One region of the Daquilactobacillus linshuiensis genome, then DNA from elsewhere that is predicted to be linked to it. Evidence: riboswitches for the same ligand, from Rfam matches in the RefSeq annotation. Region 1 holds a riboswitch; each other region holds the start of a gene.

Region 1 (10,574 bases):
AAAAACATATGGAAGAATATGTCAAAAAAGCTAAAAATGCTGGCGTAAAAGACGTAAGAACAGTCATAGGAGAAGGCCAAGCTGGAGAAGTAATTGTTAAAGAAATAATACCTAAGGTACAACCTGACGTTTTAATAGTCGGTTCTTTAGCTAAAAAAGGTATAAATAAATATTTTGGTAGTCAAGCAGCATATATGGCAAAATATTCACCAATATCAGTGATGGTAATTAGATAAAAAGTATACTTTAATATTTAAAGAAAATGTCATTATAAATCCCCGTAAATCAGCGTTTAAAATTAGAGTAAAGTTAATTTGCTAATGTGTAAAAAAGGTGTTAAATTAACCATGGAAAGAGAAATAGTATCCAATCTAATACAAACAGGAGGGTGACATTATGATGTTACTTTTAGGCGCTAGCTTGTTAGTTTTGGTTGAGTATATGGTATATATTAGAAATATTAACAAGTTAAACTTTAAATTTTAATAAACGAACTGTGGCAGAAATCGTTTAGCAATTAAGCATTAAGGAAGAATAGCCTGTAATCACGAATATATGATTACAGGCTATTTTTTTAGCAAAATTTTCTGGTTTATGGAACGTGTTGAATTGAAACATCCTTACTAATTGTAGTATTTAATATTTATTTCACATTTCTTTTTTACCATTTTTCTTTTGTGTATGACATTTCCCAAAACCTATATTCCATTTGAGAACTAATAACAAAAGCATTAATCATTTTTTCTTGATCTTTAACGGAAACAGATTCATATAATCTATCTAATAAGTTGCGTTGTTTAATTATATTTTCCTTTACCTCTTTTGTTGAATAGCTGTCAATCCAGCTTTGATATATTGGAACTGGTGACATCTTGTCAGACAAGTATTCACCTATTTCTTGATATAACCATTCACAAGGTAGCATACTTGCTGATGCAATGATTGCATTACCTGTGTAAAGCTGTCTATACATGTGAGATACATAATTATAGGCAGTAGGAGTAATAGGTGTATTTTTTATTTCTTCAGAAGTAATGTTTAGCTCTTTGAAAAAAGTATTTCTTATTGCTAGTTCACCTGCACCAAGGTCTAAAGAATTCGCAATTAAGGAGTCCTTTAATTCTTTATTATCAGTTGATTGAGCTATTAGTTCATAAAGCTTATTAAAATGTTCTAAATAATAACGATCTTGTAATAAGTAGTATTTAAATATATCCATATTCAAACGTCCACTTTGTAATTCAGTGATAAATGGATGCGTAAAACTATTATGCCATGGCTCAAAAGACTTGTTATAAGCAATTTCGGTAAAATTTTTAGTCATAAAAATACCCCTTTGTCTAAAAAATCGCAAAAGGGTAGCAATAGTCAATAAACATTTTCCTTCGCCAGTTCTAACTGGAATCAGGTTCGATGGGTATAATCTCAGCCTAAGCACCCCAAATGCGATGAATTTAATTATTTTTCTTCTTTTTTGTTATCTTTAACTTTCTTTTCAGTTTCTTTTACTTTGTCCATGTTTTTTTTAACATCATCTGGTAATGAAGCAAACTTATCAAACATTTCCCCAAAGTTATTTTCTTGTTTAACTGTTAGTCCCATATTATCATCCTCTCTTTTCTTCATAATAATACTAAATTATTTTTTAAATCGCAATTCTTGAAACTATTGTAAAATAGTCTAGAATGGTTAAAGCAAATAAATGAATCTCATTTATAAAAAGAGATATTACATTTAGGAGAAATAATTTGGCAAGTGAACATTTAGAACGTAAGTTAGCATTATTACCAGATAGACCTGGATGCTACTTAATGAAGGATATTAATTCAAAAATAATATATGTTGGAAAAGCTAAAAATTTAAAAAACAGAGTTCGTTCATACTTTAAAAGTGCTCATGAAGGTAAAACAGCACGTTTGGTATCTGAAATAGTTGATTTTGAAACTATCATAACATCAACAGATAAAGAAGCATTCTTATTAGAAATTACGCTAATTCAAAAACATCAACCATACTTCAATATTAAACTAAAAAAAGGAACAGGTTATCCTTATATAAAAATTACAAAAGAACGTAATCCAACAATGATGATAACTGGTCAAGTAAAAAAAGATGGTGCTTATTATTTTGGACCTTATCCTAATGTATATGCAGCTGAAGAAACGTTGCATTTTCTTCAAAAAGTATATCCATTAAGAAGATGTCAGGGATTTATGAATAGGCCATGTCTTTATTATCATTTAGGACAATGTCTAGGTGCATGTTTTAAAGAAGTTCCTGTTGAGGTATATGATAAACAAATTGAAAAAATTGTAAGCTTTTTAAATGGAAATGTTTCATCAGTAAAAAAAGAATTAAATCAACAAATGCAAGAAGCTTCAGATAATTTGCAATTCGAAAGAGCTGCTGAAATAAGGGATCAAATTCACTATATTGAAGCTACAGTTGAAAAACAAAAGATCATTTCAAATGATAATACACCAAGAGATATTTTTAATTTTTATGTAGATAAAGGCTGGATTTCAATTCAAGTATTCTTTATTAGACAAGCTAAATTAATGAAGCGTGAAAAAAGAGTATTTCCATGTATTAATACTCCGGAAGAAGAATTACAGACTTTTATACTTCAGTTTTATAATAGAAAAAATAATATTTTGCCTAAAGAAATCCTAATACCCAAAGATATTGATTCTTCGGTAATGGAAGATATTTTACAGGTACCTTTTAGAACACCACAAAGAGGGCAAAAAAGAGATTTGTTAAACATGGCTTATGAAAATTCTAAACTAGTATTAGAAGAAAAGTTTCGACTAATGGAACTTGATAATCGTAAGACATTTGGAGCACAAGAAGAAATATTTAAATCATTGAACCTTCCATATGGACATATTATTGAGGCTTTTGACCATTCCCATATTCAAGGAACTAGTCCCGTTTCAGCAATGGTCGTATTCAAGGATGGACATCCCTACAAAACCGAGTATCGTAAATATAAAATAAAAGGCGAAGTAGAACATCAAAAAGGATCTGACGAAGCTGCAAATACTCGTGAAGTTATATATAGAAGATATTCAAGACTGATAAAAGAAGAAAAACCACTGCCTGATTTAATACTTATGGATGGTGGAATTATTGAATTACGTGCGGCAATGGACGTTTTAGAAAATGAATTAGGAATAAAAATTCCTGTAGCAGGCATGGTAAAAAATAATAAACATAATACCTCTCATTTAATAACTGGAGAAGACGGTATAGAAGTGGATCTCGATGTAAAAAGCCAAGGTTTTTATCTACTTCAAAGAATTCAAGATGAAGTGCATAGGTTTGCGATAACGTTTCATCGACAAACAAGGAGTAAAAACGCACTTTCATCACAACTTGAAAGTATTAAGGGTGTAGGACCAAAAACTAGAACAAAATTACTGAAAAAATTTGGTTCGGTTAAAAAAATAAAAGAAACTCCGCTTAATGATCTAATGGATTTAGGAATATCAAAATCTGTAGCACAAACAATTAAACTATCACTTTCGATAACGCCAAAGAAAAGGAAATAAAATGAAAACTTTAGTTATTGTAAGCCATCCAGAAATAAAAGAATCATCAACACAGAGTTTTTTAAAGGCTAGCTTTCCAAACAATCATAATGTTACTTATCACTTTATTGACGAAATCTTTGATAAAGAACAAGATCGACAATTATTATTGGAAAATGATAGAATAGTTTTTCAGTTTCCATTATATTGGTATTCAGCTCCAGCAAATTTGAAAAGATGGATTGATGAAGTGCTAGATGGTGATTTTGCTTTTTCTGGTAACAAACCACTTCAAGACAAAGAATTTGCGCTAGTGATTTCAACTGGAATTGCTAAAAAGGATTTTTCTGCTGGGAGTAAAGAGAAGTATTCAATATCTGAAATGTTAAAACCATTTGAAATGATGGCCAATAAATTAGATATGAAGTATCTTGCACCTTTTATAATTTATCAATTTGAGTATCTTACGGATAGACAAAAACAAGCACTAGTTACTGATTATCAACGATATTTAATGCAAGAAAAGTTTGACTTTGACTCAGAAATAAAATGGTTTATTGATGAATTAACAAATAAAAAGCAAGACTTGTTGGCAGAAACTTTGAAAGCAAAACAAGAGGAATTAAATGATTTGACTTGGCAAGTTAAATCAATGCGTGAAGATGATGGAGAAGGGTAATGGATGAGATTAATTGGATTAAACAACAGGCCCAAGAATTAAGTTTGAAATCACAAAAATATGAAGACAGAGCTTTTTATAAAAATTTAGAAAGTTTGACAGATGAATTAATAACTAGAATAGAACAAAAACAAGCAGAGTTAGACGGTCGTATATGGAATCATAAAGGCTGGTAAAAAAAACCGATACAATTTAGTATCGGTTTTTTATTGCAATTCGTATATTAGTGTATTAGTATAGTAATACATAGGAGGACGATATGGAGTTTCGCGCGAGTATACCAATATATTTACAAATTAAGGATTTAATAAAGAATAAAATAGTATCTAATAATTATAAAATTGGAAGCAAAATTCCATCTGTTAGAGAATTTTCAGTTGATCTTGGTGTAAATATTAATACTGTTCAAAAAGCATTAAATGAGTTAGTACAGGAAAAAATAATAGTTACACAACGAGGAAAAGGGAATTTTGTTACAGATAATACTGAAGTTATTTTAGAGTTGAAACAGGAAATAATAAAAAATACTATTGATGAGATGTATAAAAAATTGTTTGATTTAGGACTTTCAAGAGAAGAAATTACAACATACTTGAGTCAATTTGTTATGGAGGGAGAGTAATTATGAGTGAATTATTAAAAATAGAAAATTTAGAATATAAAAAGAATGATAAAACAATTCTTGAAAATATCAATCTCAAACTTAATAATGGACATTTTGTTGGTTTGGTTGGTGAGAATGGTGCAGGGAAAACTACTTTATTAAAAATAATTTCAAATTTGAATACAAACTATAAAGGAAATATAAGTATCAATGGTGAAAAGAATAAAGCTAAACAAAAATTAGCAGTTAGTTTTTCTGATGAATTAAATTCTTTTGATAAGTCGATGAAAATTGAAAAAATTGTTCGATTCTATTTGAAAGTTTATCCAGATTTTTCTTTTTCCAAATATTTAGAGATATCGAATTTTTTAAAAATAAATCCCAAAATGAAATTAAATGATTTATCAAAAGGAAATAAAGAAAAACTAATAATAGCTTTATGCTTGAGCAGAGAAGTACCATTATATTTACTTGATGAACCTTTTAGTGGCATTGATTTGATGAGCAGAAACTTAATTATAAAAGGTTTACTGAAGTGGATAGATTCTTCAGCAACACTTATGATTAGTAGTCATCATTTGACAGAAATTGCTGATATATTAGATGAACTAGTAATAATTAAAGATAAAAGAGTAATAAAACATGAGTTTACTGAAGAAATAAGAAGTCAATCTATTTCGTTAGAGAAGTATTTTGAAAAAATATATTATGAGGATGGAAAATAAAGTGGTTAATACATTTAAAAGAATGTTAAGTGAAAGGTTTATACTTATAAATAAAATATTAATTTTAGAGTTATTAATTATAACTATTAGTTCATTAATTGGACTTATAACTTCAGGAACATGGAGATTGGATTCTTCTGAAAGGGGAATATCAATATCTTTGATTGTTTGGTTACCATTATTCTTTTCATTGTATCCAATAATCATTGGAACTAATATGATAAGGCAATTTGGTTTTTCTAGATATAGATTAATTGCGATATCAGATACAAAACTATATCTTAGTAGTATTTTTGCATCTTTTATTAACTGGATGTACATATTTATGGTACAAATTGGCCTTGCTGCGGGTGCTATGATAATATTTTTTAAAAATCACGAGCATTTATACATTCAAATTATTCAATCATTAAAAAATTCAAGTAATGTACCTGATGTAAAAAATATAATATTTTCAATTATTCTTGTATGTTTATCAATATTTACAATTATTTTGTTAGTAAATAGTGGGGTTTTTCTAGGTAAAATTGTAAGTAGCATATTACCCATTAAAATATCAACTTTAATCAAAGTAATTATTTATATAATAATGATTTTTCTCGTTTTACTCATAACTAATAAAATTGAATCTTTCATAACTGATTCAAACAATTATATTAATATGTTAATGACTGTAATAGAAGCAGTTATAGTTATATCAATTAATCAATATTTATTGAAATATTATGAAGCAAGTAAATAAAAAAGGGATGCGATTTATTTATTAAATACTATAATTAGTACAAATGTTTCAATTCAACACGTTCCATAAGTAAGCAAATTCCGATAAAAAATAATAACCTGTAATCATGAACAAATGATTACAGGTTATTATTTTTTAATGCTCAATTATTAAACGACTTCTGCTGCTACGGACCGCTTTAAATTTATTTTTTAGCAGGTTTCCAAATTCCATAAATGATACCTGCAATTACAGCACCAATGACAACTGATAATAAGTAATTCAATGGATTATTTGCCAAAGGACTAACGAATATCCCACCGTGCGGTGCGGGAATATTTACTTTCCAAAGTTGTGTTAAACCACCACCAATTGCTGAACCAATTACACTAGATACAATAACGTGTAGTGGGTCTCCAGCGGCAAATGGAATTGCACCTTCTGTTATAAATGCTGCACCTAAAATGTAATTACTAAATCCAGCTTGTCTTTCTTGTTCAGTGAATTTATTTTTCCAAAATGTAGTAGCAATAGCAATTGCCAATGGAGGAATCATTCCACCAACCATTACAGCAGCCATTAATGTACCATTATTTGTTGCTGTGAATGCTCCAATAGCAAATGTATAAGCAGCCTTATTAAATGGACCACCCATATCTAAAGCCATCATTCCTGCAAGTAACGCACCTAATATAATCGCATTTCCAGTTCCCATATGGTTAAGGAAAGTTGTAATAGCTTGGTTAACAACTGCAAATACTGGGTCAATAGCAAAGTACATAATTGCACCTACAATTAATAATCCAAGAATAGGATAGATTAACATAGGTTTTAGACCTTCAAGATTCTTAGGAAGGTTCTTAAATACTTTTTTCAACCAGTTAACGACTAAACCGGCAATAAATCCTGCAAATAGTCCACCGATAAATCCTGCAGGACTCTTGGAAGGTAAAAAGCTAGCTGTCGCTTGTGATGCCATGTAACCACCAACAAACCCAGGCATAAGAGCAGGGCGATCACCAATAGCTTGAGCAATATACGCTGCAAGTACAGGTATTAAGAATTGAAATGCATAGTTACCTAAATTATTAAAGAATATAAATGAACCTGATTTAGCACCAAAAGAACTTTCAAGTAAGAAAGAAATGGCCATTAGTATTCCACCACCAACAACAAAAGGTAGCATATTTGAAATACCATTCATTAAGTCTGCATAAATTTTTGAACCTAATGATTTTTCATCAGAACTGTCATTTTCTTCTGACTCGTTTTTATCAGCGTGATAAATTGACCCTTTGCCTTCAATGGCATTGTTAATCAATTCCTCAGGCTTATTAATTCCGTCAATAACCGGTCTATTTTGAAGCTTTTTACCATCAAAACGAGACATTTCAACTTTTTTATCAGCTGTAATAATGACACCGTCTGCTCTAGCAATATCATCTGAAGTTAGTTTGTTTTTTACACCTTCAGAACCATTTGTCTCAATTTTAATATTTACACCAATTTTTTCGGCAGCTTTTTTAAGAGCTTCTTCTGCCATATAAGTGTGGGCAATTCCATTTGGACAAGCGGAAACTCCGACAAAAAATGGAATATCTTCATCTTTTTTAGTTGGAACTTTTTTCTTATCTGCTTCTTCTTTGGCTTCTTTTTGTGCTTGCGCATCCATAAATAATTGCTGAACTTCTTCGGCAGTAGAGGCGTTTTTTAGCTTACTTATTAATTCTGGATCAATTAATAATGTAGATAATTGTGCTAATGCTTGTAAATGAATATTATCAGCACCTTCAGGAGCGGCAATCATGAAGAATAAACTAACAGGCTGTCCGTCTAATGAATCAAAGTCAACACCAGTATTACTTTTAGCAAATAAAACTGTGGCACGTTTAACGGCTTTGTCATGGGCGTGTGGCATAGCAATTCCATCACCAATACCTGTACTTGTTTCGGATTCACGTTTCATAATATCAGCTCTATAAAGCTCTTTATCATCAATGACTCCGACATCAGCATACTTATCAATCATTTCATCAATAGCTGCTTCTTTAGTTGTAGCTTTTAAATCTAAAATCATGGCATCTTTTAATAGTAGTTCTTTTAATTCCATAATTTATTCTCCTTAAATTTTACTAACTGAAATTTGTTTATAAATTTCGTCGATTTTTTCTTTAGTTGCAATATCTTCGCTAAATGCAGTAGCGCTTCCACAAGCAGCTCCAGTTTTGAAACTTTCAACAAAATCTTTAGTTTGCATGTAGGTTCCAACAAAACCAGCAATCATAGAATCACCAGCACCAACAGAATTGATTACTGTTCCTTTGGGTGCATTACATTTAAAATTACCCTTTGATGAAACTAAAATTGCACCATCACCCGCCATAGAAACTAATACATTTTTTGCACCAAGATTAACTAATTTTGTGGCGTACTTAATAATGTCTTCGTCGCTAGTTAGTTCAACATTAAACAAATCAGCAAGTTCATGATTATTAGGTTTGATGAGAAAAGGCTTATATTTCAATGTGTCTAATAATGCCTGACCAGTTGTATCAATAACAAATTCTGCTTTGTTATTGTTAGCTATTTCTGCGATTTTTAAATAGAATTCTTGAGTTAAGTTTTTAGCTAAACTTCCAGAAACAATTACAGTATCATTATTAGTTAATTGACGAATCTTATTTAATAGTTCTTCTTGTTCAGAAAATGAAATATTAGGTCCAGTACCATTTATTTCTGTTTCTTCTGAATCTGTTTTAACTTTAACGTTGATTCTTGTATCATCATCAACATGAGTAAAATCAGTATTTAAATGATGAATCTCTAAAAGTTGTTCAAACATTGAACCTGTTGCACTTCCAACAAAACCAAGAGCGGTAGAATCAGCACCAAGTTCTTTTAAAATTCTGGTAACATTAATTCCTTTGCCACCGGGAAGTTTTGAATCATAATTACTTCGGTTTATGTCACCAACTGTCAATTGATTAATTTGTACAATATAGTCAATTGAGGGATTAGCAGTAACGGTATAAATCATCAGTTTGCCTCCAGTACTTCTAAATTTTTATTTTGAGATAAATCCTCACTCAGATTTGTTGTGATTAAAGTGACATCAGTCAGTGAAGCAAATTTACAAAATGCAACTTGTTTATATTTAGTATCATCAGCTAATAAAAAACTTTTTTTAGAATTTTTAATAGCTAATTTTTTTACAGCAGCTTCTTCAGGATCTGGGGTAGTTAACCCTTTGTTGATGTCAAATCCATTTGTCCCCATAAAGGAAACATCAAAACTATAGTTGCTTAGAGTTTGCATCAACAATGAACCAACTAGTGCCTTAGTGGAATTTTTTAAGATACCGCCAGGTAAGCAAGTTTTAATTTTAAAATCTGCTAATAAAGATGCATTATCAATACTATTTGTAACAACAGTAATATTATTAAATTTAGAAATGTACTCGATTAATTCCTTAGTAGTAGTACCAGAATCTAAAAAAATAACATCACCATCTTTAACAAATTCAGATGCAAGTTTAGCAATTGCTAATTTCTTTTCTTTATTAATACCAGTTCTTTCAGGAATAGTTGTTTCTTCATTAATGGAGGTAATTCTTTTTGCACCACCGTGAATACGCTGAAGAAACTTCTCGTCTTCTAGTTCTTGTAAGTCACGTCGTAATGTTGACTCAGAAGCTCCAGTTCCTGATATCAAAGCTTGAAGTTGGACAATTCCATCTTTTTTTAATTCATTTAGAATATATTGATGTCGCTGTTCTGTAATCACTTTCATCACCTCGAAATCAATAATACAACGATAAACGTTCAAAATCAATCATAAATCTTTCAAAAACGTTCAAAACAACTTAAGTTAATAAATGATGGTTCTTTATGGTAGAATGCTATAAGTGAGATTTTGTGTAAATGAGGAGACATAAATGTTTGTAGATAATGTAAAAATTTCAGTAAAAGCAGGCTCTGGTGGCGATGGATCTGTTGCATTTCGTCATGAAAAATATGTTCCGTTAGGTGGACCTGCTGGTGGTGATGGCGGAAAAGGTGGAAGCGTAATTCTTGAAGTCGATGAAGGATTAAGAACTTTAATGGATTTTCGATTCAAGCATAATTTTAAAGCTCAGCCCGGACAAAATGGTATGAATAAGCAGATGTATGGAAGAGGTGCACAGGATTTAATTATTCAAGTACCTGCCGGTACATCTGTTTATGATGAAGATACAGGTAAACTAATTGGAGATTTAACTGAAAAAAATCAACGATTAGTAGTTGCTAAAGGAGGAAAAGGTGGACGCGGTAAT
Region 2 (10,574 bases), 110 kb from region 1:
GATTGGTCGTTCTGTAGGAGCTGAAGTTACATTTGCAGTTGATGGAATTAAAGAAGATTTTGATGTTTTTACAACAAGGGCAGATACTATTTTTGGTGCAACATATATAGTAATGGCACCTGAACATGAGTTGGTTGATAAAATAACCACAGCTGATCAAGAATTGTCAGTTAAAAAATATATTGAAGAAACATCTCATAAATCAGATTTAGATCGAACAGATTTGAGTCATGATAAAACTGGAGTCTTCACAGGTGCTTATGCGATTAATCCAATAACAAAAGAAAAGATGCCTATATGGATATCTGACTATGTTTTAGTAACTTATGGTACAGGCGCAATTATGGCTGTTCCTGCTCATGATGAAAGAGACTACGAATTCGCAAAAAAATTTGATCTGCCAATTAAGCAAGTAATAGATGGTGGAAATGTTGACAATGAAGCTTATACAGGTGATGGAATTCATATTAATTCAGATTTTCTGGATGGAATGGATAAACAATCTGCAATTGATAAAATGATTAATCTATTAGAAGAAAAGAAAATTGGAAAGAAAAAAGTAAACTATCGTTTACGTGACTGGTTATTTTCTCGTCAAAGATACTGGGGAGAACCAATTCCTGTAATACATTGGGAGGATGGTGAAACAACCTTGGTGCCAGAAGATGAATTGCCATTGGTTTTACCTAAAGAAACTGATATCAAACCTTCAGGAACAGGTGAAAGTCCACTTGCTAATTTGACTGATTGGCTAAATGTAACTGATGAAAATGGAAGAAAAGGTCGTCGTGAAACAAATACAATGCCTCAATGGGCAGGAAGTTCTTGGTACTACCTAAGATATATTGATCCTCATAATTCTGAAGAAATAGCCGATAAAGAAAAACTAAAAAATTGGTTACCAATAGATATGTACATTGGTGGCGCAGAGCATGCTGTATTACATCTATTGTATGCAAGATTTTGGCACAAAGTATTGTATGATTTAGGGATTGTACCAACAAAAGAGCCATTTCAAAAGCTATATAATCAAGGAATGATTCTTGGTGATAATCATGAAAAAATGTCAAAATCAAAGGGTAATGTTGTAAATCCTGATGATGTTGTAGAAGAATATGGTGCTGACACTTTAAGATTGTATGAAATGTTCATGGGACCCTTAGATGCCTCTATTTCTTGGAGTGAAGAAGGTTTAGCTGGATCACATAGATTTTTAGAAAGAGTTTGGAGATTATTTATCAATGACGATGATGAAGATACATTAAAGGATACCATCGTTGATAATAATGACGGATCTTTAGATAAGGTCTATAATGAAACAGTTAAAAAAGTGACAGAAGACTATGAAGAATTGCATTTCAATACTGCTATTTCACAAATGATGGTGTTTGTAAATGCTGCTAATAAGGTGAAAGAAATTCCAAGCGAATATGCACAAGGATTTGTAAAACTATTAGCTCCCATTGCTCCACATATGATGGAAGAAATATGGAACAAAATGGGAAATGAAGATTCACTAACTTATGCTAAATGGCCTACATATAGCGAAAGTGCATTAGTTGATGATCAAGTTGAAATCATTGTCCAAGTTAATGGAAAACTTCGTGGAAAGATTGAACTACCAGTTGAAACACCAAATGATATTGCTCAAGAACTAGCGTTAAATGAAGAAAATGTAAAGAAATTTATAGATGGAAAAGACGTTGTAAAAGTTATCGTAATTCCAAATAAATTGGTAAATATTGTTGTTAAATAATAAAAAAGCAGACATAGTCTGCTTTTTTATTTGTAATAGGACTTACTTTTGAGTATAAATAAAAGTATGAATAATATAGATGAAGTAATTAAATATATACACGGATTACCTAAGTTTCATAAAACCGCAGATTTTACTAATATGAATATAATATTAAAAAGATTAAAAAATCCTCAAACTAATTACGAAACAATTCATATTACAGGAACAAATGGTAAAGGATCAGTAGCCCATTACATCAATCAAATGTTAATAAATTCTGGCTACAAAGTTGGAATGTTTACATCTCCATATATTGTTAAGTTTAACGAAAGAATTCAAATTAATAATGAGTTTATAAGTGATGATGAGTTGATAAGCTTAACAAATAAAATTAATTCAGTTTTAGGTAACGTACAACTAGTTGAGTTTGAATTTGTTACGATTTTAGGCTTTTTGTATTTTAGTCAAAAAAAAGTCGACATAGCAGTAATTGAAGTGGGAATAGGTGGAACACACGATAAAACTAATGTAATAGATTCTACTATATCAATTATTAATAATGTCGGTTTAGATCATCAAAACCTTATTGGTCCTACTTTAAAAGACATAGCAATCGAAAAATCTGGAATTATAAAAAAGAATAGTTATGTTGTACTTGGGGATATTGAAAAAAAATTATTACCGATTTTTAAAAATAAAGCATCTCAATGTGATTCAAAAATCATTGAGTTGAATAATGATTTTTCACTTATAAAAAAAGAAGATGACAGATATGCTTTTTATTTTCAAAATAATAAATTAGAACATATTTTTTTGGAAAATGTAGTTGATTATCAAGTTGAAAATATGGCCGTCGCTTTAGCAGCTTTTATTGTATATCAGGATTTTAAAAAGAAAAAAATAGATGAAAAAGTGATTAATAAATCATTGAATGAAGTCAAAATACTGGCTAGAATGCAAAAAATTCATGATAATCCTGAGATAATTTTAGATGGGGCTCACAATATTCATGCTGCAAAAGAAATAACTAAAATATTGAAAAATAAGAAAGTGAAATTCTTAGTAGCTATGATGAAAGATAAAAATTTTAATTCTGTATTAGACGAGTTTAAAACAATATCAAAAGATATTACACTGACTACATTTGATGAAAATAGAAGTCTAAAAAAAGAAGATATAAGAAAAAACAACTTGAACTATCCATTTACAGATAATTGGCAATCATTTATAAGTAATTTTTTAAAAACAAGTAACGATGAAACGTTAATTATTACGGGTTCGCTACATTTTGTTTCGATAGTTTTAAAATATTTTGCGTAATTTCATTGTGGATGATGAGGTGAGCAAAATAGACGTAAGAGAAATGGCGGAAGCATTTGGAGTAGAAAGTCTGACAAATTTTGAATTAATAAAATTACTTATACGATCAGGAAATAAAAGTGCAACTGTTGAAGAAATAACTGAAAATTTATTAAATAAATACAGAAATATTTGTGATATTGAATATTCAAATATTGAAGATTTAAAAAAGATAAAAGGATTGGGAAAGTGCCGTGCTATTGAATTAAAAGCAGCGATAGAACTTGGAAAAAGAGTTCAGTTTGGTAAAACAGTTAGGTTTGAAGAAATAAATTCAAGTAAAAAAATTGGTGAATTATTGATTAGTAAACTGACAGGAATTAGTCAAGAACTTGTTATAGTCACTTATTTAGACACTAAAAATCAAATTATAAAAATAGATAATGTATTTAAAGGGACACTGAATTCAACTACAGTTCATCCAAGAGATATATTTAGAAGATGTTTGCAACTATCAGCTTCAAAATTTATTATTGCACATAATCATCCTAGCGGTGTCTTGTCAGTATCTAAAGAAGATATTGAATTCACAAATAGGTTATTAAAATGTAGTGAATTGATTGGCTGCGAGTTACTTGATCATTTAATAATTGGTAAAGATTCCTATCTCAGCTTGAAAGAAGAGGCACTAATGTAGGAAAATAGCCGAGAAGGACAAATATTTGATAAATTTTTAACAGTTTTATGATATAATCTTTCTAACTTATTATGTTACTCAAGGAGCGATTATTTTGTTTGGAATAGGTACTAGAAACGTAGGGATAGATTTAGGAACTGCAAATACATTAGTTTATATAGACGGCAAAGGAATTGTATTGAATGAACCATCAGTTGTAGCAAAAAACACTGTTACTGGAGAAACTGTTGCTGTTGGTTCTGAAGCCCGTGAAATGATCGGTAGAACACCGGGGAACATCGTTGCTATTCGCCCAATGAAAGATGGAGTTATTGCTGATTACGATACAACTGCAGCAATGATGAAATATTTTCTTGAGAAAACTATTGGATCAAGCAAACCACTAGTTATGGTTTGTGTACCAAGTGGTGTGACAGAAGTTGAAAAACGTGCTGTTGTTGAAGCAACTCAACAGGCAGGTGCAAAAGAAGCTTACGTTATTGAAGAACCATTTGCTGCAGCTATTGGTGCCGGTCTACCTGTTATGGATCCAACTGGTAGTATGGTTGTTGATATTGGTGGTGGAACAACTGATGTTGCTACAATTGCTCTTGGTGGTATTGTTTCATCACGTTCAATTAGAGTAGCCGGAGATAAATTTGATGATTCTATTACTGCATATGTAAGACAACAATTTAGTTTACTAATTGGTGAAAGAACTGCAGAACAAATCAAAATGGAAATTGGATCAGCATCTGTTGAAAGAGCTGATCAAGCACAGTCTATTTCAATCAGAGGTCGTGATTTAATGACTGGATTACCAAAAACAATTGAATTAACATCGGTAGATGCGGCTCGTGCTATTCACGAAGATGTTGCTGAAATTATTAATGCCGTTAAGGAAACACTAGAAGAAACTTCTCCAGAAATTGCTGCTGATATTATTGATCATGGTATTGTTTTAACAGGTGGTGGAGCTTTACTAGGCAACTTAGCGGAAGTGATTTCTGATGAGACGAGTGTTCCTGTATTTATTGCACAAGATCCTCTTGAATGTGTTGCTATTGGAACTGGTGAATCATTAAAGAATATCGATGTAATAAGACGCCACTAAAAAAGCAGCGGGTTATAATAGAACCTGCTTTTTTATTTCAATTATTAGGAGTATAGAATGAATAAGTTTTTCTCAAATAAAAAATTGATTATATTGATGATATCTGTTATTTTGACTTTTGGATTAATTGCAGTATCACTTAATATCCGTGATGGTAAAAATGATTCTCCATTTTTCCAACAAGCTGGTAATGATACTATTGGCTTATTGAGTAGAACAGTTTCAGCTCCGTTTAATGCAATTAGAAATTTTGGATCAAATGCCTCTGATTTGTTAAATACTTATTCTGAAAATAAAAAATTAAAAGCTAAGTTGCAGGAATATAAACAAACTCAAGTTAGTTTAGACACTGTTAAAAACGAAAATAAGGATTTGAAAAAGCAATTAAAGCTTTATAATACGTTAACAGACTATTCAAAAATTAATGCTTCTGTTATTAGTAGATCTCCTAGTGATTGGCAAGAGTATTTAGTAATTAATCGAGGATCAAATCAGGGCATTAAAAAGAACATGCCGGTTATGTCTGGTTCAGGATTGATTGGTAGAATTGCGGATGTAAATAAAACTAATTCTAAAGTTGAACTTATTTCTTCAGAAAACTCTTCAAGTAATAAATTTGCTGCTGAAGTTTTATCAGATACGCTTAATATTAACGGAATTATTACCAAATATGATTCCAATTCTAACTTGTTAGAATTAGGACAAGTTAACTCTATAAAAGATGTAAAGCCAGGACAAAAAATTGTTACTTCAGGACTAGGAGGTATAACTCCTAAGGGTCTATTTATTGGAACAGTTGCTAATGTTAAAAAGGATGATTATGGGTTATCTAATGTAATTTATGTAAAGCCTGCAACGGATTTAACTAAATTTACTGTTGTCACTGTTATTAATAGAAGTGTAGGTGATAATTAATGAAAAGATTTAGTGAAATTCTTAAATTAATTGCTCCTTTTTTACTTTTATTACTTGGCTTTTGTTTAGATGGTGTAGTCAAATATAATCTTGATTTTTTAAATGACAAAAGTAATAATGGGTTACCTCAGTTTATGTTAATGATGCTTATAATATTCGCATTTAAATTTACTATGTCTAAAGAAATAGTTATTTATGCGGCTATTTTTGGATTGTTTTATGACATATTTTATATGAATATTTTTGGCATTTATGTTGTTTTACTACCATTATTTGTTGCTCTTATTTATATATTGAAAGATATATTAGCAGATAATTTTATAATTGAGGTGTCTTTGTACTTATTGTCTTTAATCGGTATTCATGTAATTGTTTATTTACTAGGATTAATATTTAAAACTGTAAGCTTAAGCTTTGCAGATTTTATTACCTATACAATTGCTCCAACAGTAATATTTAATTTGGTTACTTTCATCATTTTATTACTACCAATTTCTTGGGTAACGGACAAGATAATAGAATTTCGAAGAGGATATTGAGTAAGTATAATGACTTGCTTTTTTTTTCTTATTATCTTATATTTTTATGTAATAAATCAATAGTCTCACAAAGGGGAGCCATTTGGCTGAGAGTGATGTAGTGTCAGACCCTTAGAACCTGTTTGTTAGTACAAGCGTAGGGATTTGTGTGGAGGAAACTCCTTTTGTGATGACTAATCATGAAAGGGGTTTTTTTATGGAAAAAACTAAGGACAAAAATGCTTTACAAGTAACAGTAGAAGGTGCAATTATAACTGCATTTGCTATGGCTTTAAACTATTTACCACATACTACAGGAATTTCCGCAGTGGAATTTTCGTATGGATTAGTACCTTTGATAATTTTTGCTTTTAGAAGAGGAATTGTTCCAGCAACTTTATCAGGACTAACTTGGGGAATTTTAGATCTTATCTTAAGAGGAATTGGAGATGGAAGTGTTCTTAATCCATTGCAAGGATTCTTAGAATATTTCATTGCATTTGCTTTAGTAGGACTTGCGGGAACTGGGTATACAAAAATACAAAGTGATTTGAGAAGTAACAAAAGTATTATGTTATCAGCTATTCTTTTTGGATCATTAGGAATTGTTAGTAAATATTTTATTCATTTTATTGCGGGTGGATATTATTGGGGTTCATATGCTCCAAAAGGAATGAATCCATGGGTATACTCCCTAGTAGTTAATGGGGGAAGTGCGATTGCCAATATAATATTAGTAATAGTTGTACTTTTATTATTATCAAGGTCTATGAAAACATTGATAATTCCAAAAAATTAAAAAAAAAGAAGATGTGAATTTGAACTGAACCCCCGATATTGGGCCAAATCCAATATCGGGGGTTTTTGTATGGTTAAATATTCTAAAGAATTAAAATTAAAGATTGTTACTGAATATCTCAATACTTCAATAGGAGTTTCAAATCTAATCAAGAAATATCATATAACAAATGATTCTATAGTATATACCTGGATTGACCGTTATAAAAAGTTTGGTTTAGATGGGTTGAATATATTATCACCAATTTCAACTTATGATGGCTCATTTAAAGTGAATGTTTTAAAATGGATGAAACAAAACAATGCTTCTTATCCACAAACAGCCCTTCACTTTAATATATCCAATACCGGAACTATTTGGCAGTGGCAACATAAGTTAGATTGTGAAGGAATAGAAGTATTGTACCGTAATAAAGGGCGGACAAAGATAATGAATTCTAAAAAACAATCTAAACAAGGTAAAGAAAAAACAGAATTAGAAAAACTAAGAGAAAAAAACGAGCTTTTGGAAATAGAAAATAAATATCTAAAAAAACTAAAGGCCTTAGTTCAGGAACAAGATGGCAAAAAGCACAAATAGTAAATGAACTAAGGCAAGAGAAATATTCTTTGAAGAACATCCTTAAAGTAATAGACATGCCTAAAAGTACTTATGAATATAACTCTAAAAGACTGCTTGATAACAATAATAGTGATCAAGAATTAAAAGAAGCTATCAAAGATATTAAAACAAGTGATGATACTTATGGATATCGTCCAGTAACAGGTGAGCTTCATAATCGAGGATTTAAAGTTAATCACAAAAAAGTCTATAGATTAATGATTGAAATGAATTTACTATCTACAGCTTATAACAAGAAAACACGGAAATATAATTCTTACAAGGGTACAGTGGGTAAAATAGCTAAGAATAGAATTAATCGTCGTTTTAATACTGATAGACCTTATCAAAAATTAACTACAGATATCACTGAAATACGATGGGGAAAAGAAAGTATCAAACAAAGAGCTTATTTTACTTGTATTTATGATTTGTTTTCAGACGAAATATTGAGCTGGGATATAAGTAAGCATCCGACAGTAGAATTTACAGTAAACACCTTAAAAGATGGTATTAATAAAATACCAGCAGGATTAGATTACAGAACTACAGTACATTCAGATCAAGGGGTTCAATATCAACATAAAAGTTGGGTTAAAGTACTTAAAGAGAATAAAATATTTCAAAGTATGTCAAGAAAAGCAACGTGTTTAGATAATGCAGCTATGGAGAGTTTTTTTCATATTTTGAAAGTTAATATATATCATCAAAAAGAGATTGATACCTATGAAGAATTAGTTTCAGAAGTAGCAGCATGGATGGAGAAATATAATAAAGTGAGAATAAAACAAAAACTGGGATACAAAAGTCCGGTAGAGTACCGAAAGTTTGTATCCCAGAAAGTAGCTTAAAACTTCGTCCAATATTTGGGGTTCAGTTCAATTTTAAATTCACGTCTTCTTTTTTTTAATTTCTTATACTAATGCTGCGACTGCACCAAAAACAACTCCTACAATTGTTAAAAGTAACATTAACCAGATGAAAACTCTGGTTATTTTTGTTAGTGTACTAGGTTTTTTATCCATTTTTTTCTTCCTATATATTAATTTTAGTGAAATTTTACTGCATTTTAATATAAAACTCAAATGTATATTTATAATCTACCACACAAAACCACCTATATAAACATTGATAAATCAATGATTGTATAGATATTCTTGTTTAAAAATACTTTTTTTGGTAATTATGTGGTGTGAAGTGGTGGGTTGTGGTAATATTATATTTATTAGGGGAGTAAGGAGGTGATTTGGATGTTCATGGGAGAATACAACCATACTTTGGATGCTAAAGGAAGAGTTATAGTTCCAGCAAAATTTAGACAAAGTCTAGGAGATGATTTTGTTTTAACAAAGGGTATGGATGGATGCTTGTTTGGATATCCAAATGACCAATGGAAAAAGTTGGAAGAACAACTTGATCAATTACCTCTAACAAAAAAAGATGCTCGTGCGTTTGTTAGATTTTTCTATTCTTCGGCAACTGAAACAGAAATTGATAAACAAGGACGTATTAATATTTCTTCCTCATTGATGGATTATGCTGACCTTGATAAAAATTGTGTGATTGTTGGTGTTTCAAATAGAATTGAAATTTGGGACAAGGAAAGATGGAATGAATTTAGCGACAATGCGGCTGAAAACTTTGATGATATTTCAGAAAAAATGATGGATTTTGATTTGTAGGAGTAAAAATGTTTGAGCATAAAACGGTTTTATTAGAAGAAACAGTCGAATATTTAAATACTTCTCCTACAGGCACTTATGTTGATGCAACATTTGGCAGAGGCGGGCATACTAAAAAAATTCTTAGTCAGCTTAATGGTGGTAAGGTTATTGCATTTGATCGTGATGATACAGCTATTTTAGAAGGTAATAAGCTTTCTGAAGATGTTGCAAAAAATTCTAATAATGAATTGATAATGATTAAAAGTAATTTTGAAAGTATCTCTGAAAAATTAAACGAAATTAGTATCGATAAGGTTGATGGAATTATTTACGACTTAGGTGTATCTTCACCCCAGTTTGATGATCCAACAAGAGGATTCAGCTACAAAAATGAAGCTAGGCTCGATATGCGAATGGATCAAAGTCAAGAATTAGATGCTTTTAAAATTGTTAATGAGTGGCCATATGAAGAGTTAGTTAGAATTTTATTTAGATATGGTGATGAAAAATTTGCAAAAAAAATTGCCCGCAATATAGAAAAAAGACGAGCAATAAATAGTATTGAAACAACTACCGAATTAGCAGATATTATTAAAAATTCAATACCGGCAGCTAAAAGAAGAACAGGTGGACATCCAGCAAAGAAATCTTTTCAAGCAATTAGGATCGCAGTTAATGATGAACTTAGTTCTTTAGAAAAATCATTAAGTAGTTCAATTGATTTAATAAACGTTGGGGGAAGAATTTGTGTAATTACATTCCAATCTCTTGAAGATAGGATAGTTAAGCAAATGTTTAAAGAATTCTCTGAAATTGATATTCCAAGAGGACTTCCTGTAATTCCAGAAGAGCTAAAACCAAAATTAAAATTAATAAATAAAAAGCCAATCTTACCAACTGGGATTGAGCAAGATGAAAATCATCGTGCACATAGCGCAAAATTACGAGTAGTAGAAAAAGTAAACGAGAATTAATGTAGTGGGGAATTAGTATGAATAATAATACAGCGAGAAATTTAGAAACTTATGTACAACCAGAAATTGAGCAACAACCAAAGCAAAGAACAACAAGAAGAACACGCACTAAAAGTGTTCCAATTTCAAAAACTGAAGGTTTCTTGTTAGCTGGACTTGGTATTGTTACAATGGTTCTTATGATAGCCTTGGTTTCTGTAAAAGTATCTGCAACTGTATCTCAACAACAGCTTCAAAAAATAAACTCCGCTGTTGACTCAACTACAAGTAAAAATGT
Region 3 (10,574 bases), 330 kb from region 1:
AAACATTAATAAAATTGGTATTGCTTGCCACCATCCAAGAGTAAAATGACTATTTAACTGATTCTCTAGATTCATAATAATCGCAGTATGGGTATTACTTGCCTGTGGATTGATACACGCAAAGAAAACTAACGAAATTAAAAATGCAGGTAATGTTGTCCACATTAAATTCTTAATATGATCAAATAAATCTGCTCCAGAAATTGCAGAAGCTAAGTTTGTTGAATCTGATAGTGGAGATGTTTTATCACCAAAAATAGCACCCGATATAATTGCGCCACTCGTTATAACTGGATCAATTCCTAAAGCATTGCCCATCCCTAATAGTGCTATTCCTATAGTAGATATTATTGTAAATGCAGAACCAATTGAAGTTCCTACTATGGCACAAACGATAAAAACTGAAGGTACAAAGAATTTAACGCTTATCACTTTAAAACCAACCATCATTAAAGCTGGTATAACTCCTGCTGCAATCCAAGATCCTATCAAAGCACCAATTAAAATAAATATAACTATAGGAATTACTCCTCCATTAACACCGCGCTTTATACCACCAATAATATCATCCCATGTAAATCCATGAATTAAAGCCCAAACGATTAACAAAGCAATAATTAATAATATAGGTATCTGAGGTATTAATCCTAATTTAATTACACTCACTCCTAAAATCACAAACATAATTACTAATACAATTGCTGATTCAATAGTTCCTACATTCTTCTTCATATTACTTCTCCTTAAACAAAAAATCCCTGCTGCAATAAATTGCAACAGGGACGATAATATCGTGGTACCACCCATATTTACACTAAAAAAGTGCCTCAAATAAGTATATTTAACTAAAATAATTCATGATTTTATCCTGACCGGTTCGCATCAACCACCGGCTTTCTTACACCCAGATAAGTCACTACTGATTACTTAATGACTATTACCTTACAGACAAATTTAAATTAAGTCAATAAAAATATTCAAGTATAAATATTTTACCTAATTTAATTTTCATGATATTTTAAATATCGTCGATAAATAAAAAGGAGAATTTTACAATGACAAAAAAAGTTGCTGTTCTTGTAGGAAGCCTTAGAAAAGGTTCTTTTACAAAACAAATTGCTCAAAATATTATGGATATGCTACCAGATGGTTTTGAAGCACAATTTGTAGAAATCGGAAATTTGCCATTATATAATCAAGATTTTGATGATGAAGGTAACGTTCCAAGTGAATATACTTCATTTAGAAATACTATGAAGGAAATGGATGCTGTTATTTTTGCAACTCCAGAATATAATCGTGGAATACCCGCTGTATTAAAAAATGCACTAGATGTTGGATCACGCCCTTATGGTGAAAATATATGGGAAAATAAACCTGCTGTTATTATCTCAGTTTCACCTGGTGCAATTAGTGGTTTTGGTGCAAATCATCAATTACGCCAATCACTTGTCTTTTTAAATATGCCAGTTGTTCAACAACCAGAAGCCTACATTGGTGGAGTTACAAACTTATTGAACGACGAAGGAAAAGTAACAAATGAGGGAACACTTGGATTCTTTAGTTCAATAGTTGAAGCCTTTGTAGAACTAGTAAATAAATATTAATAAAAAATCGTAAGAATTATAATTCTTACGATTTTTTTATTCTCCAATTACAATACATTGACGTAATAGGAACTGTTATAACAACAGCTATCATACATAATAAAATAGTTATAATTTGAAAGACTACTACCTTGTCATTAAAAATATCAACAATACCATAATTTAATCTCATTAAGGCAATTACTACAGGAAAAGTTAACGATACTAAATTTAAAAACAATGTGGTTATTTGAGTTTTTAATATCATCGAACCAATTATCATTCCAGAATTAAAAATTCTCTTTTTATCTTTATTTAACTCATAATTTTCAAAAATACCTTCAGATATTGCAATGCTACTTTCGGAAATAACTCCAATCGTATTTATAACCATAATTGAACTTACAAGCTTTTGAAACATTATGTTACCGGGTTGCATCCCTTCAATGGCATCTAAATTGATAATTCCAAAGCCTTGAACTGAGGCAATTAATAAAATAGGAACTATTATTAATAATAGTATAAAAATAACAATTATAGAAGTTTTAAATGAAGTATCAGCTGAAAAACTATTTTTAACATTTAAATAAATTGAAACTGCTAAAATCATTCCTGAAAAAATAATTGTTGAAGCAATAATTCCAAATCCATCACATATTAAAATTAATAAAATATATATGAGCAATGTATTTATTAAAATACTTAGTATAAAATTAACTGCTTTAACTTTCAAAACTAAAAATAATGGTAGGATTACAATTAGACTCAAATAAACCATTAGCTCTCCTTTTTAATTAAAACTCTACTAAAAATATAACTAGTAATTGGAACTGCTAGAACAATGCCTAAAACACTTATTAAAAATTGTGCAATATCAGGACTAATAATTAGCTTGAATAATTCTTTTTGAGGGTAATTATTACTTAGATATACAGTCAATTCATTCAAATGCGTAGCAATAATTATGAAAAATAAAATTCCTGATAACGGTCCAACTAAATCCTTTCCAATATTCATACCAATTGAGAATATTTCTTTTCTATCTTTTATCTCGTTTTGATTTTGAATTTCTTTTAACGATGCAGTGATATCAATTGATTCATCAAGTATTACGCCTGAAACACTTAAAATAATCTGTGAAATAAATACATCTATGTAAGGTTGCATGCCCGCACCAGACAGTTCAAAATTTAAATCTTGAAAATTACTAATTTTTAAACAAGCTATTCCTATGACAACAGCAATAGCAATTGAAAATATTATTGCCAATAAAAGATATATACTGTCAATTTTTTTCCCAAAGAGCAATAACACTGTGCTTATTAACGTAATCAAACATACTAAAATAGTCCATAACAAAACATGAGTTGAACTATGATTAGTAATACTTATAAAGGATATATAAATAACCAAATAAAGAATAAATAATTTTAATACTTCAATAATCGAAGGAACTATACATATTAGTAGTAAAAGTAAAACTGCTAATATAAAAATAACAATATAGTCTCTTTTCACATTTTGAATTATTTTTTTATTTTTACTTAAAATCAATTCTTGACCAGGATGGACTTTATAGTCAGTCATTTCAGAATTCAAATATTGATTAATTAGATTAACTTTCCTATGATCATTATCTATTAAAAATCCCTGAATTTTTTGGGTGATTTGCTTGTTATTATCATCATTAATTCTTAACGAACTAATTTGTTCTACACTAGTAACAACCATTATGGGATTCTGATAAATCATTGCATCAAAATAAGAAATTATTGTTATAACAATAACAAAGCATATACCAATGAGTATTTTATATTTTTTCTTCATAGCTATTATTATAGTTTTATTTAACAAAGAAAAAAGAGTCTAAATTTAATTTAAACTCTTTTTATAAAAATTAATCATCATTATTTATCTTTTTAGCAACTTTATCGCCAAGATCTTCAAGTTTATCTTTTGCTTTACCTAATAAACCTTCTGCCTTACCCTTTAGTTCTTTTTTGTCGTCACCAGTTGCTTTACCAACTTCTTCGTTTATTTTTCCCTTTACTTGATCTTTTTTACTTTCTAAACTCATAATAATACCTCCTTTATATTAACTTCATGCTACCAAGTAGAAATTATAGAGACAAGAAATGAGCTTATAAAAAGTTTAAGACTTTTTAATGTTTAAATAAATTAACAAAATACTATTAATTATTCAATTAAAAAAACACCTCACAAAATACATTGTGAAGTGTTCCAAAATACTGATATATAAATATATTAACGTTTTGAGAATTGTGGAGCTTTACGAGCTTTTTTAAGACCTGGTTTTCTACGTTCTTTCATTCTTGAATCACGTGTTAAGAAACCAGCTCTTTTTAGAGCACCACGGAAGTCAGGATCTACTTCTAATAGAGCACGTGAAATACCATGTCTAATAGCTCCTGCTTGTCCTGAGAATCCACCACCATTAACGTTAACTAAAACGTCATAGCTGTCTTTTGTTTCTGTTACTTCAAGTGGTTGAACCATATCAGCAATCAAACTATCAAAAGGGATGTAATCTTTAACATCACGCTTGTTAATTGTGATTGCGCCGTTACCTGGTACTAAACGTACACGGGCAATTGAGTTCTTACGACGACCTGTTCCAGCATATACTACTTGTGCCAAAATTATTTCCTCCCTTAGATTAGTTTATTGATATCCAATACTTCTGGTTTTTGAGCTTGTTGTTCATGTTCTGAACCAGCATATACATGAAGTTTCATGTATTGTTGATGACCTAGAGAATTCTTAGGTAACATACCCTTAATTGAATTTTCAATCAATCTTGTAGGTTTTGTATCTCTTAATTCTCCAGCTGACACAGCTTTAAGACCACCTGGATAGTCACTGTGACGATAATAAATTTTATCTGTATCTTTTTTACCTGTTAATTTAATCTTTTCGGCGTTAATAACAATTACATTGTCACCTGTATCTACGTTTGGTGTAAATTGTGGTTTGTTCTTTCCGCGTAGGATTGAAGCCACTACAGTTGATAGACGTCCTAAAGCAACATCTGTTGCATCAACAACATACCATTTACGTTCAACTTCGCCTGATTTAGCAAAAGGTGTTGTACGCACAATAAATTCCTCCATATCATTCTACATGTTTGACACTCAATAAGTTTCCGGGGCTTATCGTGGGGCAAACAATACCAAAGTTCATAATACTTAAAATTATCTATAAAGTCAATATGAATCGCAATTTTTCTGGCTAAATTAGTAATAAACTTCCTTTAGATATAATCCACTTGCAGGAGCGGTTGCTCGAGCTTCTTGCCTATCCTTTAATTCATATAAACGTAAAAAATCATGAATATCTCTTCTACCATTTCCAATTTCAAGCAATGTAGCAACTAAAATTCTAACCATATTATATAAAAAACCATTGCCATAGAACTCAAAAATTAATTCATTATTTTTTTTATCAAATTCAACAGTCGCATCATATATAGTTCTAACTTTATCTTTAATCACTCCTCCACTAGCTGCAAAACTAGTAAAATCATGAGTTCCAATTACATCATCTAATGCGATTCTAATTTTTTCAATATCTATTTTGTATGGATAATGACCAGTATAGTTTCTTTTAAAAGGATTAGTATAGTGTCCTAAGTCAACCCGATACATATATCGCTTACCCTTGGTAGAAAATCTTGCATGAAAATTATCATCTATGATCTCGCAATCAGTAAATAATATATCCAATGGCATTAAACTATTTAATGCTTTTTGCATATTTAATGCTGGAATATTTCCTGGGTAATTAAAATTAATAACTTGCCCTAATGCATGTACTCCTGCATCAGTTCTTCCAGAGCCAATTACATCTATACTTTTTCCTTTTGTCATTTTTTTTAATGCTTTTTCAATAATACCTTGTACTGTTCTTAATTCATTTTGGCGTTGAAATCCATGATAATTAGTACCATCATAGCTCAACGTTAACTTATAATTACTCATTCACTACAAACCAAACCTTAAATATAAAAGTAATAGCGTTATAGCGATAAACGCTACAATCATTTTTGTGTCATTTTTTTCCCAAATAAGTTCTCTGTATCTTGTTCTATTCTCACCACCCTGATATCCTCTGGATTCCATAGCTATTGCTAAATCATAAGCAATTGAAAAACTACTTACAAAAAGTGGGATTAGTAATGGAATAAAGCTTTTAATTCTTTGCATTATTGATCCTGTACCAAAATCTACGCCACGCGCTCTTTGTGCATTCATAATTTTAGTAGTTTGATCCATTAGTTGAGGCACAAATCTTAACGCAATAGATAACATTAAAGCAACTTGAGTAACTGGAAATTTAATATACTTCAGTGGCTTCATTACCGCTTCGATTGCATCCGATAATTCAACTGGAGTAGTTGTTAACGTTAAAAGTGTTGAAAAGAAAACTATCAGTAAAAATCTCATAAATATATATGTACCATTTAATATAGATTGCCAAGATAATGAAAAAATCCACCATTGCCATAATTGCTTTTCACCCGGAGTAAAAAATACTTGCAAAAGCACAGTAAATAAAATTAGCCACATTAGTGGTCTTAATCCTTTGAAAAAGAAAGACAATTTTATTTCTGACAATTTTAAAGCAAAAAAAACAAACAAAAATAATGGCAAATATGTGTACCAGCTATTCGCTAAAAATATAATTCCAATAAAATAAAAAGTTCCAATAAACTTTGCTCGTGGATCCAAATTATGAATTATCGAATCACCAGGTATATAACGACCTACAATTAATTTATTCAAAATTAATTCCCCTTAAATATCATTACTAATTACATCAATTAAATCTGAAATCACTAACGGATTATCAGTACTATTCATCCCTTTACTCTTTAAACGATTCATAAATTCAACACTTCTTGGGAGTTCAAGATTGTTATTTTTTACCCAAATTTCGTTTTCAAAAATTTTATCTGGAGTATCATGTTTAACGATTTTTCCATGATTAAACACAATTACATCATCTGAATAATTAACGACATCTTCCATTTGATGAGTGACTAATATAATAGTCTTACCTTCTTTATGTAAATTATAAAATAAAGTCATCATTTCTAAACGTCCTTCTGGGTCTAAACCGGCTGTAGGTTCATCAAGAATTAACGTATCAGGGTTACTTGCTAATACTCCTGCAATTGCAACCCTTCTCATCTGACCCCCTGATAAATCGAAAGGAGATTTTTGAAGATATTCTTCACTTAATCCAACTTTTAATAGTGATTCTTTTGCAAGAATCTTAGCATCTTTTTCTTCTATACCAAAATTCATCGGACCAAACATGATATCCTTTTCAACGGTTTCTTCAAACAATTGACTCTCGGGAAATTGAAAAACCATACCTACTTCTTTTCTCAATGACTTTAAATCTTTATTATTTGTATCTGGCGTTATTACTTTATTTCCAACAACAATTTTTCCCTTAGTTGGTTTTAATAGAGCATTTATATGCTGTACAAAAGTAGATTTTCCGCTTCCTGTATGACCGACCAATGCAGTAAAACTATTATTTTTAATTGTTGCATTAATATCTTCTAACCCTAAATTTTCCATAGGAGTATCTGGCTGATATATATATTCTACTTGTTCAAATGATATTTCCAAATTTCATTCACCAATCTTTCTTCGTTCATCCAGTCGTTTGAAATATTAATACCTCTTGATATAAGACGCTGCTGTACTTTTTGAACAAATGGTAACTCTAGTCCTGCTTGCTTTAATAATTTTTCATCAGTAAAAATATTTTCTGGTTTATCCTGCTTTAAAATTTTTCCTTTACTTAAAACAAGAACATCATCGGCAACAGTTACTTCTTCAACATCATGTGTTATTGACAATACAGTTAAATCAAGCTCATCTTTTAATTTTTTTATGATATCAATTATCTCGTATCGTCCACTTGGGTCAAGCATACTAGTAGCTTCATCCAAAATAATTATCTTTGGTTCTAGTGCAATAATTCCAGCAATAGCAACACGCTGCTTTTGTCCACCTGAAAGACTTTGTGGATCTCTATTTGCAAAATCAGTCATTTGAACTTTGTCTAAAGCATCCATCACTTTACTTTTCATCTCTGATTGAGGAACACTTTGATTCTCTAAACCAAAGGCAACATCATCTTCTACCGTTGCACCAACAAACTGATTATCAGGATTTTGAAAAACAATTCCCATTTTAGAACGTATGTCCCAAATAGTTTCATTAGTTAATTTGATATTATCAATTTTTATAGTTCCAGAATCGGTTTGTAAAATACCATTTAATAACTTAGTCAACGTACTTTTACCACTACCATTTTGTCCAACAATAGCAGTCCATGACTTTTCTTTAATTCTTAGATTAATGTCTGACAATACATTTTCAGTGGATTCATCATATTTGTAATTTAATTTACTAATTTCAATAATTGGATTTGTCATATTTACATACCTTATTTAAAAATAAAGGCCCCTTTGTAATATTAAACAAAGAGGTCCACTAATACTTACAACTACTATCTCCCCGTTTCAGCATTAACTGTATCAGGTTCAATGGGTATAATCTCAGCAAATTGCACCCCAGATTTATTTAATTAACAATATAATAACACAATAATTTATAAGTATATAAAAAAATCATTCGATAAAATTAGTGTCTCCCGATTAGGGAAATCTTAGAGCTAGACTTGGAATATACCCAACATCATAACGCTCACTAAAATCACGAATGACTGTTTTTAAATAGATTGATGTAATAATTAAACTAGTTCAATTATTGCCATAGGTGCAGCATCTCCACGACGTGGTGCTGTCTTCATTATTCTTGTGTATCCACCTTGTCTATCTTTGTAACGAGGTGCAACATCACTGAATAGTTTTTGAAGAGCAGACTGAACAACAACTGCATCATCTTGTTCACTAATGTTAGCAACTTCATCTCTAATAAACTTTGCAGCTTGACGACGAGCTTGTAAATCACCCTTTTTACCAAGTGTAATCATTTTCTCAGCTGTACGACGAACTTCTTTAGCACGAGTTTCAGTAGTAACGATACGTTCATTAATAATCAAATCAGTAGTTAAATCACGAAGCATAGCTAATCTTTGATCTGTTGAACGTCCTAGTTTACGGTAGCCCATTTTAGTGCCCTCCTTGTCTATTAATCGTCTTGTCTAAGTGATAAACCTAGATTGTTTAACTTAACTTTGACTTCTTCTAATGACTTACGTCCTAGATTACGAACTTTCATCATATCAGGTTCACTCTTATCTGTAAGTTCTTGAACAGTATTAATACCTGCACGTTTCAAACAGTTGTATGAACGAACTGATAAATCAAGTTCTTCAATAGTCATTTCAAGTTTCTTTTCTTTTTGAGTTTCCTCTTTTTCAACCATCATTTCAGCGTTCATAGCTTCTTCAGTTAAGTTTACAAAACTATTCAAATGTTCTGTAAGAACTTTAGCTGCCAAGCTAATTGCTTCTTTGGGGTTAATTGATCCATTTGTCCAAACGTCTAAAGTTAATTTATCAAAATCACTTCTTTTACCAACACGAGCACTCTCGACCTGGTAATTAACTTTTGAAACAGGTGTAAAAATCGAATCAACGGGCAAAACACCAATTGGTGTTGCATCTGTTTTGTTTTGGTCAGCTGGTGTATATCCGCGACCAGTTTTAACTGTCATTTGCATATTAAGTTCGCCACCTTCAGCAACAGTACAGATATATTGAGTAGGATCTAGAATTTCTAAATCGTCATCTGCAACTATATCAGCAGCTGTTACTTGAGCAGGTCCCTTAACATTAATTTCAACTTTCTTTTCATCTCCGTGAAGTTTTAAAGAAAGTTTCTTAATATTCAAGATAATTTGAGTTACGTCTTCAATAACACCATCAATTGTTGAAAATTCATGAAGAACTCCATCAATTTGTACATCAGAAACTGCTGTACCAGGTAAAGAAGCAAGTAATACACGTCTTAGTGAGTTACCTAAAGTAGTACCATAACCTCTTTCAAGAGGTTCAATTACATACTTACCGTAATCATTTTTTTCTTCAACTTTTATGATACTTGGTTTTTCGAATTCAATCATTCAGTTCTGCCCCTTTCATCTATTGCGCTAGTTTCAAAGAACTTACTATACACGACGACGTTTTGGTGGACGAGAACCATTATGAGGAACTGGTGTAACATCACGAATTGCTGTAACGTCAAGACCTGTAGCTTGTAAAGAACGAATTGCTGCCTCACGTCCAGAACCTGGACCTTTAACTGCAACTTCTACGGTTTTCATACCATGTTCCATTGCTTCTTTTGCTGCTGCTTCACCAGCCATTTGTGCGGCAAAAGGAGTAGACTTACGACTTCCCTTAAAACCTAAGGCACCAGCTGATGACCAAGCAACGGCGTTACCATTAACGTCAGTAATCATTACTAGTGTATTGTTAAATGTTGAATGAATATGAGCAACGCCAGATTCAATATGTTTCTTTACACGACGTTTACGACCTTTATTGACTGCCATGAACCTACCTCCTTATTAGTCTTTCTTCTTACCTGCAATAGTAACTTTTTTACCTTTGCGAGTACGTGCATTGTTTTTTGTATTTTGTCCACGAACGGGTAATCCACGACGATGGCGAATTCCACGATATGAACCAATTTCTTGTAATCTCTTGATGTCCATACTTACTGAACGACGTAAATCACCTTCAACAGGAAATTTATCAAGTTCAGTTCTGATTTTATCCTCTTGATCTGGAGTCAAATCACGAGTTCTGATATCTTCAGAAACCCCGGCATCTTTTAAGACTTTGACTGCTGTTGAGTTACCAACACCAAAAATGTATGTAAGTGCCACGACAATTCTTTTATCACGTGGCAAATCAACACCTGCTATACGAGCCATTGAAGTATCCTCCTTCTATAATATTAACCTTGTCTTTGTTTGT

What was found. Region 1 has a riboswitch for thiamine pyrophosphate ahead of tenA (thiaminase II). Riboswitches for the same ligand answer to the same signal wherever they lie in the genome.
Region 2: another riboswitch for thiamine pyrophosphate. It lies ahead of thiT (energy-coupled thiamine transporter ThiT); the one in region 1 lies ahead of tenA (thiaminase II).
Region 3: another riboswitch for thiamine pyrophosphate. It lies ahead of ACUV9F_RS05925 (energy-coupling factor ABC transporter ATP-binding protein); the one in region 1 lies ahead of tenA (thiaminase II).

The regions. Positions count from the first base shown of each region.
Region 1 is NZ_CM128255.1:751,714-762,287, reverse strand. Features, by position in the region: gene ACUV9F_RS04005 (universal stress protein) at 1-236, shown strand, start outside; gene tenA (thiaminase II) at 662-1,324, opposite strand; TPP riboswitch at 1,364-1,452, opposite strand; gene ACUV9F_RS03995 (SPJ_0845 family protein) at 1,459-1,626, opposite strand; gene uvrC (excinuclease ABC subunit UvrC) at 1,749-3,554, shown strand; gene ACUV9F_RS03985 (NAD(P)H-dependent oxidoreductase) at 3,556-4,212, shown strand; gene ACUV9F_RS03980 (hypothetical protein) at 4,212-4,388, shown strand; gene ACUV9F_RS03975 (GntR family transcriptional regulator) at 4,472-4,834, shown strand; gene ACUV9F_RS03970 (ATP-binding cassette domain-containing protein) at 4,837-5,541, shown strand; gene ACUV9F_RS03965 (hypothetical protein) at 5,510-6,283, shown strand; gene ACUV9F_RS03960 (PTS fructose transporter subunit IIABC) at 6,468-8,372, opposite strand; gene pfkB (1-phosphofructokinase) at 8,385-9,299, opposite strand; gene ACUV9F_RS03950 (DeoR/GlpR family DNA-binding transcription regulator) at 9,299-10,051, opposite strand; gene obgE (GTPase ObgE) at 10,197-10,574, shown strand, end outside.
Region 2 is NZ_CM128255.1:860,011-870,584, reverse strand. Features, by position in the region: gene leuS (leucine--tRNA ligase) at 1-1,756, shown strand, start outside; gene ACUV9F_RS04515 (bifunctional folylpolyglutamate synthase/dihydrofolate synthase) at 1,823-3,058, shown strand; gene radC (RadC family protein) at 3,078-3,734, shown strand; gene ACUV9F_RS04505 (rod shape-determining protein) at 3,829-4,827, shown strand; gene mreC (rod shape-determining protein MreC) at 4,885-5,742, shown strand; gene mreD (rod shape-determining protein MreD) at 5,742-6,281, shown strand; TPP riboswitch at 6,343-6,442, shown strand; gene thiT (energy-coupled thiamine transporter ThiT) at 6,478-7,059, shown strand; one part of gene ACUV9F_RS04485 (IS3 family transposase) at 7,129-7,600, shown strand; one part of gene ACUV9F_RS04485 (IS3 family transposase) at 7,600-8,510, shown strand; gene ACUV9F_RS04480 (DUF4044 domain-containing protein) at 8,574-8,684, opposite strand; gene mraZ (division/cell wall cluster transcriptional repressor MraZ) at 8,910-9,341, shown strand; gene rsmH (16S rRNA (cytosine(1402)-N(4))-methyltransferase RsmH) at 9,350-10,297, shown strand; gene ftsL (cell division protein FtsL) at 10,315-10,574, shown strand, end outside.
Region 3 is NZ_CM128255.1:1,078,256-1,088,829, forward strand. Features, by position in the region: gene nhaC (Na+/H+ antiporter NhaC) at 1-732, opposite strand, end outside; gene ACUV9F_RS05880 (NADPH-dependent FMN reductase) at 1,056-1,607, shown strand; gene ACUV9F_RS05885 (YibE/F family protein) at 1,633-2,364, opposite strand; gene ACUV9F_RS05890 (YibE/F family protein) at 2,364-3,413, opposite strand; gene ACUV9F_RS05895 (CsbD family protein) at 3,484-3,663, opposite strand; gene rpsI (30S ribosomal protein S9) at 3,852-4,244, opposite strand; gene rplM (50S ribosomal protein L13) at 4,259-4,702, opposite strand; gene truA (tRNA pseudouridine(38-40) synthase TruA) at 4,841-5,584, opposite strand; gene ACUV9F_RS05915 (energy-coupling factor transporter transmembrane component T family protein) at 5,588-6,391, opposite strand; gene ACUV9F_RS05920 (energy-coupling factor ABC transporter ATP-binding protein) at 6,401-7,246, opposite strand; gene ACUV9F_RS05925 (energy-coupling factor ABC transporter ATP-binding protein) at 7,222-8,061, opposite strand; TPP riboswitch at 8,124-8,212, opposite strand; gene rplQ (50S ribosomal protein L17) at 8,379-8,759, opposite strand; gene ACUV9F_RS05935 (DNA-directed RNA polymerase subunit alpha) at 8,780-9,715, opposite strand; gene rpsK (30S ribosomal protein S11) at 9,761-10,147, opposite strand; gene rpsM (30S ribosomal protein S13) at 10,163-10,531, opposite strand; gene rpmJ (50S ribosomal protein L36) at 10,555-10,574, opposite strand, start outside.